2 linked regions of the Reyranella humidisoli genome follow. The protein of the gene in region 2 interacts with the protein of the main gene of each other region in a pairwise test. Links are inferred from orthologs where the notes say so. Each region holds a gene or a part of one and is shown on either strand. Other genes may lie near its edges.

Region 1 (5,877 bases), 2.1 Mb from region 2 along the record:
CGATGCTTGCGCTGCCAGCACCCGTGCCGTCGGCCGGTCGTTCATCAGGAGCTGCGCGGTGCCCGCAATCAGGCCGATCAGGACGCCGATCTTCCAGGCGAGGTCATAGGAGCCCATCAGGTCGTAGAGATAGCCGCCGCCCCAGGCGCCGAGGAAGGAACCGGCCTGGTGGCTGAGGAAGGCGATGCCGGTCAGGGTCGACAGGAAGCGCAGGCCGAAGATCTGCACCACCAGCCCGTTGACCAGGGGAATTACCCCCAGCCACAGCGTGCCCATGGCGGCCCCGAACAGCACGACCGAGAGTGGCGTGGGTGGGAACAGGAAGAACAGCGCCACGGTCAGCGAGCGCAGCAGGTAGATCGCACCCAGCAGCAGGCGCTTGGGGTATTTGTCACCCAGCCAACCGAACAACCACGAACTCAGGATGTTGAATCCGCCGATCAGCATCAGCGCCACGGCGCTGTAGGAGGCGTCCATGCCGCATTGGGCGAGATAGGTCGGGAGGTGGGTGGTGATGAAAACGAGCTGCAGGCCGCAGACGAAGAAGGCCAGCGACAGCACGACGTAGCCGCTGTGGCGCCGCGCTTCGTCGAGGGCGCCCCCCAGGGTGAGATTGCGGTCCGTCGACAGGCTGTTGGGCAGCTTGTCGGCCCGACTGCCGATCCAGGCGGCCGGCAGCATCGCCAGGGCCAGGATCACGAAGGCCCAGACGGCGGCCCGCCAGCCGTCGGTATTCAGGAGATAGGCGGCAATCGGTGCGGTCACCATGGTGCCGACCGAGCCGGCCGCCGAGACCAGGCCGAAGGCCAGTGTGCGGCGGCCGGGCTCGACGACGCGCGCGGCGATGTTTGCCGTGATGCCGGACGTCGTGCAGGCCAGCGACACGCCGATCAGCACGCCGGCGCCCAGGATGATGGGGAAGAGGCTCTGCGCCGTCGCCGTCAGCCAGATGCCGAGGATGAAGAGCACGCTGCCGATTAGGGCGACCCAGCGCGTCCCGTATTTGTCGGCGAAGACGCCGGCAATCGGCTGGCTGACGCCCCAGGCCACCTGCTGGACGGATATCGCGAGGGCGAAGTCGGAGATCGCGATGCCGAGTTCCCGGGAGGCCGGCGCCTGGAACAGGCCGAGATTCTGCCGGATGCCCATTGCCAGGGTCATCATCAGGGCCGCGCCGCCCAGCATGGCGTAGGCCTGGCCGGTCGAGACCTGGGGGACGTGAAAGGGTTTGCTCATGGCGGGGGAAGATACGGGAGAGTTTGCTGTCCCAACCAATGAATTGTCGGAGGGCCGTCATGAGCAGACTTCACTTCACAACCGTTATTCGGTGGCTGCCCACAGGCTGCCGGAGCTAGTTTGCCCGCCGTGAGGTAGGTGCCGCGTCCCGCGGCGCCGGGAAAGCGAAGGAGGCCCCCATGGCGGGCAGCGTCAACAAAGTCATTCTCGTCGGAAATCTCGGCCGCGACCCCGAAGTGAAATCCATGCAGGATGGGCGTTCGCTGGTGAACATGTCGGTGGCGACCTCCGAGACCTGGCGCGACCGCAACAGCGGCGAGCGCAAGGAGCGCACCGAGTGGCACCGCGTCGTGATCTTCAACGACAAGCTGGCCGAGGTCGCCCAGAAGTTCCTGAAGAAGGGCGCCAAGATCTATCTCGAGGGCCAGCTCACCACCCGCAAGTGGACCGACCAGAGCGGCCAGGAACGCTATACGACCGAGGTCGTCATCCCGCGCTTTGGCGGTTCGCTCACCATGCTCGACGGTCGCAGCGGTGGCGGTGAAGGCGGCGGCGGTGGCGGCGGCATGGACGATGACTACGGCGGCGGCATGGGCGGCGGCGGTGGCGGTGCGTCCAGCGGTGGGGGTGGCGGCGGTGGCCGTGCGGCTCCCCGCGGCAAGGCCGAACTCGACGACGACATTCCGTTCTAGGTGGTGCCGACGCTCGTCCCGTGAGGGACGGTCGTTTTCGGCCGCCGGCTCTCTCGCGGGCCGATGAAGCGGACCGTCATGCAGGAAAGCCCAGCGCGCGCAGCTCGGCGATGGTTTGCTCGGGCGAGCGGTGATGGATGCCGCTCATGCCGGTGGCGCGCGCGCCGTCGACATTTGCCAGGACGTCGTCGATGAAGACGGCATCCTGCGGCTTGAAGCCGCCGAGGCGGCACGTCAGGTCGAAGATCGCCGCGTCGGGCTTCCAGCAGCCGACATGGCCGGACACCACATAGTCGCGGAAATGCCTCACGAACGGATGCGTCGTGCGCGCCGGGCCGCGCAGCCAGGCGTCGAGGAAGCCCGGGGCGTTGGAGAGCAGGTAAAGCGGGACCTTGGCGCTGCCCAGCCGCTCGACGAGGGCCGTCGTCGGCTCGAACGTGTGTGCGAGCATCTCGTCGAAACGGTCGTAGTAGGCTGAGATCAGCGCCTCTTTGCCCGGATGGAGCGCCTGCAGTTCGCGCGTCGCGGTGGCCGGATCGCCGTCATAGTCCTGCCGCGTGTGCCACTCCCGCGTGGTCACCCTGGCCAGAAAATCCTCCATCTCCGCTTCGTGCGGGATCAGCTTCCGGTAGAGGTGGCGCGGATTGTAGTCGATCAGGACGCCACCCATGTCGAAGACGACTACGGAGGGGCGGGCAAGGGCACTTTCTGGGGGCAAATCACAGCCTTTCCCTGAGGTAAATTCGACAGGAATTTAGTCAATAAAATCAAAGTGTTAAAGGGGGCTTTCTCGGGCGATTTTTGTTGGTCTTCCGGGGCTTGTTTGCTAGTTTGCGAAATACCCCCGACGGAGCCTCCGGACGGGCTGCAAGAACGAGAAAAATTCCCAGGTTTCCGTGAGCGACGATACGACCCTGCCGCCGGTGCCGCCGCCCTCGGACGCGCCTCCGCCCCCGTCTTCTCCGCACGATATCGCCCCGATCACCATCGAAGAGGAGATGCGCCGCTCCTACCTCGATTACGCCATGAGCGTGATCGTCTCGCGCGCGCTGCCCGACGCGCGCGACGGGCTGAAGCCCGTGCAGCGGCGCATCCTCTACGCGATGAAGGAAGGCGGCTACGACTCGACGCGGCCCTTCCGCAAGTCGGCCCGCATCGTCGGCGACGTGATGGGCAAGTATCACCCGCACGGCGACAGCGCGATCTACGACGCCATGGTGCGCATGGCGCAGGACTTCTCGATGCGCCTGCCGCTGATCTCGGGGCAGGGCAATTTCGGCTCGATGGATGGCGATCCGCCGGCGGCGATGCGTTACACCGAGGCGCGTCTCGCCACGGTCTCGGAGACGCTGCTCGAGGACATCAACAAGGACACTGTCGAGTTCCAGCCGAACTACGACGAGCGCGAGAGCGAGCCGACGGTGTTGCCGGCGGCCTATCCGAACCTGCTGGCCAACGGCGCCGGCGGCATCGCGGTGGGCATGGCGACCAACATCCCGCCGCACAATCTCGGCGAGCTGATCGAAGCCTGCCTCGCGCTGATCGCCAATCCCGAGCTGACCGTGCCGCAGCTCATGGAATACGTGCCGGGTCCTGATTTCCCGACCGGCGGCATCATCCTCGGCCGCAACGGCATCCGGGCCGCTTTCGAGCTCGGTCGCGGCTCGATGATGATGCGGGCCAAGACCAACATCGAGCAGAAATCCGGCGGCCGCGAGTCGATCGTCGTCACCGAGATTCCATACCAGGAGAACAAGGCCCGGCTGCACGAGCGCATCGCCGAGGTGGTGCGCGACAAGAAGGTCGAGGGCATCTCCGAGATCCGCGACGAAAGCGACAGGGACGGCGTGCGGCTGGTCATCGACCTGAAGCGCGACGCCATGTCCGACGTGGTGCTCAACCAGCTCTACCGCTTCACGCCGTTGCAGACGAGTTTCAGCGTCAACGCCCTGGCGCTCGACGGCGGCCGCCCGAAGCTGATGAGCCTCAAGGAGCTGCTCGAGGCCTTCATCCGCTTCCGCGCCGAAGTGCTCACACGGCGCACCCGCTTCGAGCTCAACCATGCGCGCGACCGTGCCCATGTGCTGGTCGGTCTCGCGATCGCCGTCGCCAATATCGACGAAGTGATCGAGATGATCCGCCGCTCGCCCGATCCGAACGTGGCGCGCGAGCGGTTGATGGCCAAGGACTGGCCGGCCACCGACGTGAAGCCGCTGATCGACCTGATCGCCGAGCCCGGCCGCGAAGTGTCGGCCGAGGGAACCTACCGGCTCTCCGAGGTGCAGGCCCGTGCGATCCTCGAGCTGCGACTGCAGCGCCTGACCGGGTTGGAGCGCGACAAGATCGCCGAAGAGCTGACCGAGGTCGCGAAGCTGATCGAGGGCTACCTCGAACTTCTCGGCGATCGCGACAAGCTGTTCGCGCTGATGGCCAGCGAACTGGTCGAGATCAAGGAGAAGTACGCCACGCCGCGTCGCACCCAGATCCTCGACAACGAATTCGAGCAGGACATCGAGGACCTGATCCAGCGCGAGGACATGGTCGTCACCGTGACCCATGGCGGCTACGTGAAGCGCGTTCCGGTCTCGGCCTATCGCGCCCAGCGCCGCGGCGGCAAGGGCCGCTCGGGCATGGCCACGCGTGAGGACGATTTCGTCTCGAGCCTGTTCGTGGCCAACACGCACACGCCGGTGCTGTTCTTCTCCAGCCGCGGCATCGTCTACAAGCTCAAGGTCTGGCGGCTGCCGCTCGGCGCCCCGCAGGCGCGCGGCAAGGCCTTCGTGAATCTGCTGCCGCTCAGCGAGGGCGAGACGATCAGCACGGTCATGCCGATGCCGGAGGACGAGGCGAGCTGGGCGACGCTCAACGTCATGTTCGCCACTGCGCGCGGCGGCGTGCGGCGCAACGAGCTCGGCGATTTCGTGAATGTGAACCAGAACGGCAAGATCGCCATGAAGTTCGAGGGCGAGGATGCCGGCGACCGCCTGATCGGCGTCGGCGTCTGCAGCGAGGACCAGGACGTGCTGCTGGCGACGCGGCAGGGCCGCGCCATGCGCTTCCCGACCGACAAGGTTCGCCTGTTCGCGAGCCGCAACTCGACCGGCGTGCGCGGCATCGCGCTGGCAGAAGGCGACGAGGTGATCTCGATGTCGCTGGTCGATGCCGGCAAGGGCGTCACCAGCGAGGAGCGCGACGCCTACCTGCGCCAGTCACGCGCCGAGCGCCAGGCCGAGAACGCCGTGGACGCCGGCGAGGCGGCCGTGGATGCGCCGGAGGAGGAGACTCCCGCGGGCGAGGAGGCGGCTGCGCCGCCCGCCACGCTCTCGCCGGAGCGTTTCGCCGAGCTGAAGACCAGGGAGGAGTTCGTGCTCACCGTGGCCTCGTCCGGGTTCGGCAAGCGCACCTCCGCCTACGAGTACCGGGTGACCGGCCGCGGCGGAAAGGGCGTGGAACTGATGAGCCTCGCCAAGGGCGGCGAGATCGTGGCGGCGGTACCGGTGCTCGACACCGACGAGATCATGCTGGTGACCGACGCCGGCACGCTGATCCGTTGCCCGGTGGATGGAATTCGCATTGCCGGGCGTGCGACGCGCGGTGTGCGCATCGTCAACGTGAGCGACGGCGAGCGCGTCGTCACGGCTGTGCGGATCGGCGAGGACGATGCCGGCAACGGCGCAAATGGCGATAGCCAGCCCGAGCCGGAGGCCGGAACGGAGCAGGACTCCAGTTCCGAAACAAACGGTGGATAAGGACGGATCGTGTCGCTAAGACTTCGCCGTCGCAGTCTGCGCACAAGGGGGAGACATGGCCGTAGAACGCACCGGGGTATATCCGGGCACGTTCGATCCCATCACGAGCGGGCACATGGAAGTGGTGCGCCGCTCGCTGCGGCTCGTCGACAGGCTGGTGATCGGTCCGCACATCAACGTGGGCAAGGGACCTCTGTTTT
Region 2 (6,863 bases):
GACCTCGCGGTGCGCCATCTCGACCTCGACCTGCCGGCGGCCGAGGGCTCGACCGGCCAGCAGAAGGCCGTGCTGGTCTCGATCGCGCTGGCGCATGCCAGGCTGGTGGCGCTGTCGCGCGGCCGGCCGCCGTTGCTGCTGCTCGACGAAATCGCCGCCCATCTCGATGCGGAGCGGCGCCTCGCGCTGTTCGACGAGGTGGTGGCGCTGGGCGTCCAGAGCTGGATGACCGGCACCGATGCCGAACTCTTTGCGCCGCTGGCCGGCCGCGCGCAGATCCTGCGCGTGGCAAACGGCTCGATCGCGGCGGTCTGAACTCCTTTCCGAAAGCCAGGACCATGAGCGACAACGACATCACGCCGGGCGCCGAGGACTACGGCGCCGATTCCATCAAGGTGCTGCGCGGCCTCGAAGCCGTCCGCAAGCGGCCGGGCATGTATATCGGCGACACCGACGACGGCACCGGCCTGCACCACATGGTCTACGAGATCGTGGACAACGCGATCGACGAGGCGCTGGCCGGCTATTGCGACAGGGTCGACGTGGTCCTGCACGGCGACGGTTCGGCCACGGTCCGCGACAATGGCCGCGGCGTGCCGACCGACATCCACAAGGAAGAGGGCATTTCGGCCGCCAACGTGATCTTCACGCAGCTCCATGCCGGCGGAAAATTCGACCAGAATTCCTACAAGGTCTCGGGCGGCCTGCACGGCGTTGGCGCGGCAGTGGTGAACGCCCTGTCGGAGCATCTCGACCTGCGCATCTGGCGCAACGGCAAGGAACACCACATCCGCTTCCGTCACGGCGAGCCGGAAGGCGACCTGCAGATCGTGGGCGAGGCAGACCAGGGACAGCACGGCACGGAAGTGACCTTCCTGCCCTCCACAGGGACCTTCACCAAAACCGAGTTCGACTTCGCCACGCTCGAACATCGCCTGCGCGAACTCGCCTTCCTGAACTCCGGTGTACGCGTCGTATTGACCGACGAGCGGGGCGCCGAACACAAGGTTTCGGAACTCTACTACGAGGGCGGCGTCGAGGCCTTCGCCAAGTATCTCGATCGCAACAAGTCGGTGCTGCACGACCCGCCGGTGTCGATCCGCGGCGAAAAGGAAGGCATCTCGGTCGAAGTCGCGATGCAGTGGAACGACAGCTATCACGAGACGATGCTGTGCTTCACCAACAACATCCCGCAGCGCGACGGCGGCACCCATCTCGCGGGCTTCCGCGGCGCGCTGACCCGCACGCTGAACAAGTATGCCGACGAGAGCGGCATCTCCAAGAAGGAGAAAGTCGGCCTCACCGGCGACGACATGCGCGAGGGCCTGACCTGCGTGCTGTCGGTCAAGGTGCCCGATCCCAAGTTCTCCTCGCAGACCAAGGACAAGCTGGTCTCCTCGGAAGTGCGGCCGGTCGTCGAGTCCGTCGTGGCCGACAAGTTCGGCCAGTGGCTGGAGGAACATCCCACCGAGACGAAGAAGATCCTGACCAAGGTCGTCGAGGCCGCGGCCGCCCGCGAGGCCGCGCGAAAGGCCCGCGAGCTCACCCGCCGCAAGGGCGCGCTCGACGTGAGCTCTCTGCCCGGCAAGCTGGCCGACTGCCAGGAGCGCGACCCGGCGCTGTCCGAACTCTTCATCGTCGAGGGCGATTCGGCCGGCGGCTCGGCCAAGCAGGGCCGCAACCGCGCCAACCAGGCGATCCTGCCGCTGCGCGGCAAGATCCTGAACGTCGAGCGTGCGCGCTTCGACAAGATGCTGGGCTCGGCGGAAATCGGCACTTTGATCACGGCGCTGGGCACCGGCATCGGCCACGACGACTTCAACCTCGACAAGCTGCGCTACCACAAGATCATCATCATGACGGACGCCGACGTGGACGGCTCCCACATCCGTACCCTGCTGATGACGTTCTTCTATCGCCAGATGCGCGACCTGATCGAGCGCGGCTACCTCTACATCGCCCAGCCGCCGCTGTTCAAAGCGGCCAAGGGCAAATCGGCGATCTACCTCAAGGACGAACGCGCGCTCGACGATCACCTCATCCAGACCGGTCTCGAAGGCGCCACGCTGGCGCTCGGCAGCGGCAGCGTCCTGGCCAAGGACGACCTGCGCAACACGGTGGACATCGCCCGCTCCGTCACCAATCTCGTGAAGCCGCTGGCGTTGTCGCGCCGCGTCACCAGCCAGGCCGTCATCGAGCAGGCCGCGATTGCGGGCGCTCTCAAGCCCGACGTGCTGGCCGATCCTGAACTTGCCAAGCAGACGGCCGACTACATCGCCAAGCGCCTCGATGTCGTAAGCCCGCTGCTGGAGAAGGGATGGACCGGCGAGCCGATCGCAGACGGCGGGCTGGCCTTCGTGCGCCGGCTGCGCGGCGTCACCGAGCGGCACGTGATCGATGGCCCGCTGACGCGCAGCGCCGAGGCACGCAAGCTCGACGCGCTGGCCGACGAGTTGCAGGCGGTCTACCAGAAGCCCGGCGTGTTCGCGGTGAAGGACAAGGAGACCCGGATCTCCTCGCCCACCGAGCTGTTTGCCGCCGTCCTCGAGGCCGGCCGCAAGGGGGTCACGATCCAGCGCTACAAGGGACTGGGCGAGATGAATCCCGACCAGCTCTGGGAGACCACCCTCGACCCCGAGGCGCGCACCCTGCTGCAGGTCAGGATCAACCATGTCGACGAGGCTGACGAGATCTTCTCGACCCTCATGGGCGACGTGGTCGAACCGCGCCGCGACTTCATCCAGGAGAATGCGCTGAAGGTCGCCAACCTCGATGTCTAGGATCCGCGACGTCCTGCTCGCCGCTGTGCTGCTCACCGGCCTCGCCGGAGCGGCATCCGCCCAGACCCAGTCGTCGACGCCCACGACCAATGCCGGCACCAAGCTCAATTTTGCGTCGAACCTTGGCGGCGCCACCTTCGAGCGCTCGGTCAACTATTCCGCCCCACCGGCCAACAATCCCGGCCTGGGCATGTCGTACTTCTATTCCACGCCCAAGCGGCTCGCGATCAGCGTGCAGGTGTTCGACCTCGGCCGCCGCGTGCCGTCGGGCAGCGACAATCCGACGGTGATCGGCCAGTTCAACAGCGAGCTCGCCTCGGCCGAACAGCAGTTCAAGTATGCCGGCTATACCGCCTTCCAGAAGCCGTCGGTGCCGTCGACCTGCACCTATGGCGCGGTGAGCTTTCGCTGCGTAACCTACAGCGGCGTCACCCAGGCCAACTCGCGGATCTACAGCAAGCTTCTGCTCACGGGCTTTCGCGACCATTTCATCAAGATCCGGATCGACTGGGCGCAGTCGCACCAGCAGACGGCGGCCGACGCCGAAACCTCGCTGCAGTCGTTCATCCCCGCGCTGATGCGCTGACCCGGCCGGCCCGCGCTTTCAGCGCAGGCCGAGTCTCCGAAACAATCCGACCGTCGTCATCAGCCCCAGCGTGACCAGGCAGAGGCCGCCGATCTGCAGTCCACCGGGAATCTCTCCCACGATCGGGATTCCGACCAGCACTGACAAGGCCGGCACGATGGCGGGGAACAGCACGGCGCGGCTCACGCCCAGGAAGATCACGGCCTGGCTGTAGGCGATCATGGTGATGGCTCCCTGCAGGCCGCCCTGCACCAGCCCCTGGAAGGCCAGCATGCCGAGCGGCAGCGCTTCGAGATGTGCCATGCCCATGATCCCAAGATACAGGGGCGTGGTCAGGACGAAGGACAGCACGGCCACGACCGCGGTCGCCTGCAGGGCCGGCAGGCGCCAGTGCCGCAGCAATAGCGTAAATCCCGCCCACAGCACGCTGGACGCGAAGAACAGGAGATCGCCCAGCCACGCGCGCTCGCCGGAAGGCTGGGTGAGGCCGTCCCAGCCGATCAGGAAGATGCCGGCCAGCACGATGGCGGCACCGGCCAGATGGCTGCGGCTCAATCGCTCTCGCAGGAACAGCGCGGCACCGATGGTACTGACGATGGTGACGGTCGAGGGTGCGATGACCGCGCCATGCGCCAAGGGTGCGAAGCCGTAGCCGCCGGTCTGCAGCAGCGCAAAGGGAGCGCCGCCGAGCGCCGTGAGGATGAGAGACCGGCGCAGGCCGATCCCGGCGAAGTCGCGCACGCCGTAGCGCAGGAGCAGAGGCAGCATGATCGCGCCGGCGACGACGTAGCGCGCGAAGATCATGTCGACCGCGCCGAGGCCCCCCAGAATGCCGGCACGCGCCGCCGCGAACGACAGCGATGCGCCCAGCGCCATGATCGAGCCGCACAGGAAGCCCCAATGTTCGCGCGTGACCCGTGGGGGCATGGGATCGGCCATGCAATGGCGCTAGCACGGAGTGGGCCAGCCGCGCACGAATTTTAGTGCGAACGCTCCAAAATCATGGTTCTGATGCCAACCATGGCCCGCCTGAAGGAATTCGACGAGGACAGCGCGCTCGACGCCGCCGTCGACTGCTTCTGGAGTCGCGGCTACGAGGCCACGTCCGTGCGCGACCTCGCGCGCGAGATGGGGATCGGCGGCGCCAGCCTCTACAACACGTTCGGCGGCAAGCGCGCCTTGTTCGAGCGCGTCCTCGAACGCTACGCCAACCGCTCGACACGTGAGCGCATCGCGCGCCTCGAGGCGAACCATCGGCCCCGCGAGGCGATCCGCGCCTTCCTCGCCGAAGTGATCGAGCGTTCGTTGAAGGACTCCGACTGCAAGGGCTGCCTGCTGGTGAACTCCGCACTCGACGTGGCGCCTCACGATCCCCAACTCGGCCGCGCGGTCACGGGCTACCTCGAGGAGATTCGCAGCTTCTTTCAGCGCGCTGTCGAGGCTGCCAACAAGGCCGGCGAGACACCGCCCGGCACCGATGCCAACGCCCTGTCGATCCATCTGCTGGGCGTGCTGATGGGCATGCGCGTGCTGGCACGCACCGGCGCACGGCGGCAGACGCTGGAAGCCGTGGTTCGCCCGGCGCTTGACCTGCTCGGGAGACCGCATTGATCGATCATCTGAACGAGGCCGCCCTGCGCGCGCTGCCCGACGACGTACCTGTCGTCATGCTGAACCTGATGCGTTTCCGCGAGCGCTCGCTCGATGGCAATGGCAGCGGCTGGGACGCCTATCTGCGCTACAGCGCGCTCACCATAAAGCTGATCAAGGCGCAGGGCGGTACCATCATCTGGACCGGCGATGCCGAAACGGTGGCGCTGGGCGAACCGGACCGCCACCGCTGGGATTACGTGGCACTGGTCCGCTATCCCTCTCGCGCCGCGTTCCTCGCCATGATGCATTCGCCCGAGTACGCGGCGGCCAATGTCGAACGCGAGAACGGCTGCAGCGACCACGCCATTGTCGCCACGCGCCAGACCTACAGCAACCTCAGCGAAGCCCGAACCAAGGAGTAGGCAATGTCATTGGCAGACAAACTCTCGGCAATGCGAGCCGCCAGCGCGGGGCGCCTTCCCGCGGACAAGCAGGCCATCATGAACAGGGCCACCGAAGATTTGCGCCGTGCGGGAATTCTCGACCGCATCGTGCCGGTCGGCAGTCGGATGCCAGCCTTCGCACTGGCCGACCACGACGGGCGTCGCGTCGACTCGGACGCTCTTCTCGCCGGTGGGCCGCTGGTCCTGTCCTTCTTCCGAGGATCCTGGTGACCCTACTGCCGACATGAGCTGGATGCTCTGCAAAGCGTGTACGCCGACATCGCGGGACTTGGCGCCAGCCTCGTCGTGATCTCGCCCGAACTGCCGGCGCGCACGGCCGACATGGCGACCAAACAGAAGCTCACCTTTCCGATCGTCTGGGACGAAAAGTCCGTGGTCGCGGAAGCCTTTGGCCTCGCTTTCACCCTCCCCGATGACCTCAGGGAAGTTTACCGGAGCCTCGGCATCGATCTGCCGCTGCGCAATGGCGATGCCTCGTGGCAGCTGCCGGTTCCCGCACGATTCGTCGTCGACGGCGAGGGTATCGTGCGCTCGGTCGAAGCTGACGTGGACTACAAGTACCGGCCCGAACCGGAACCTACCGTCGCGCTCTTGCGCGACATCGTTGCGGGCTGAGGCCAAACGGAAGGAACAGGGGAAACAAGCTCATGGTCAAACGTCTCAGCGACATGCCGGAGGTCGAGGCCCACCATCTCCGGCGCATCGAGTGTCCCACCTTCGACGACACGCCCGCCCTGCCCGGCAAGCCGCTCAACGGGCGCCGCGTCGCGCTGATCTCGACGGCGGGCCTGCACCGTCGTGGCGACCGGCCGTTCCGCCCCGGCGACGGCAGCTATCGTGTCATCCCGGCCGAGACGCCGGCGCGCGACCTAGTCATGAGCCATATCTCCGTGAACTTCGATCGCACCGGCTTCCAGCAGGACCACAACGTCGCGTTTCCCATCGACCGGCTGCGCGAACTGGTCGAAGAGGGCGTCGTCGGCTCGATGGCCTCCATGCACTATTCGTTCATGGGCGCTTTTCCGCCCGATGCGGCCGAGCCGCATGCCCAGCATCTCGCCGGCCTGCTGAAGCAGGATGGAGTCGACGCGGCCCTGCTCGTCCCCGTTTGACCCGCCTGCACGCGCGCCGTGGGCGCGCTGGGCCACTTCCTCGAGCGTCAGGGCATTGCGACCGCCAGCATCAGCCTGGTGCGTGAGCACACCGAAACGATCCGGCCGCCCCGGGCCCTCTGGGTCACCTTCGAGCTGGGCCGGCCGCTCGGCATCCCGGACGATGCCGACTTCCAGCGCCGCGTGCTGCGCGCGACGGCAGAGCTGCTCGAGCGCACCGACGGGCCGTTGATCGCCGACTATCCCGAGGACGTCGCCGAGGAGGCCGACTTCACAGGCTGGGCCTGCCCCATCAACCTCGCCCCGACCGCCGTCGACACCCTGGTGG

Evidence for each region. Proteins that work in one complex are often made in the same cells at the same time.
Region 1: the proteins of gyrB (region 2) and gyrA interact in binary tests that used the Escherichia coli proteins (3 or more experiments, as listed by UniProt). The link is inferred for Reyranella humidisoli from one-to-one orthologs.

Annotation. Positions count from the first base shown.
Region 1 is NZ_JAHOPB010000001.1:3,194,849-3,200,725, forward strand. What follows is about bases 2,465-5,877. They hold gyrA (DNA gyrase subunit A), read left to right. Parts: upstream 2,465-2,824; coding sequence 2,825-5,677; downstream 5,678-5,877. Other genes in these bases: KQ910_RS15570 (HAD family hydrolase), read right to left, coding at 2,465-2,646; coaD (pantetheine-phosphate adenylyltransferase), read left to right, coding at 5,733-5,877. Also shown: KQ910_RS15560 (MFS transporter), read right to left, coding at 1-1,236; ssb (single-stranded DNA-binding protein), read left to right, coding at 1,416-1,928; more of KQ910_RS15570, read right to left, coding at 2,005-2,464. UniProt on the Escherichia coli protein: A type II topoisomerase that negatively supercoils closed circular double-stranded (ds) DNA in an ATP-dependent manner to maintain chromosomes in an underwound state.
Region 2 is NZ_JAHOPB010000001.1:1,050,895-1,057,757, forward strand. Bases 1-3,059 are described here. They hold gyrB (DNA topoisomerase (ATP-hydrolyzing) subunit B), read left to right. Parts: upstream 1-338; coding sequence 339-2,780; downstream 2,781-3,059. Other genes in these bases: recF (DNA replication/repair protein RecF), read left to right, coding at 1-315; KQ910_RS05120 (hypothetical protein), read left to right, coding at 2,773-3,059. Outside these bases: more of KQ910_RS05120, read left to right, coding at 3,060-3,366; KQ910_RS05125 (DMT family transporter), read right to left, coding at 3,385-4,305; KQ910_RS05130 (TetR/AcrR family transcriptional regulator), read left to right, coding at 4,369-4,977; KQ910_RS05135 (DUF1330 domain-containing protein), read left to right, coding at 4,974-5,381; KQ910_RS05140 (thioredoxin domain-containing protein), read left to right, coding at 5,460-5,633; KQ910_RS05150 (glycine/sarcosine/betaine reductase selenoprotein B family protein), read left to right, coding at 6,035-6,535; KQ910_RS05155 (hypothetical protein), read left to right, coding at 6,554-6,863. UniProt on the Escherichia coli protein: DNA gyrase negatively supercoils closed circular double-stranded DNA in an ATP-dependent manner to maintain chromosomes in an underwound state.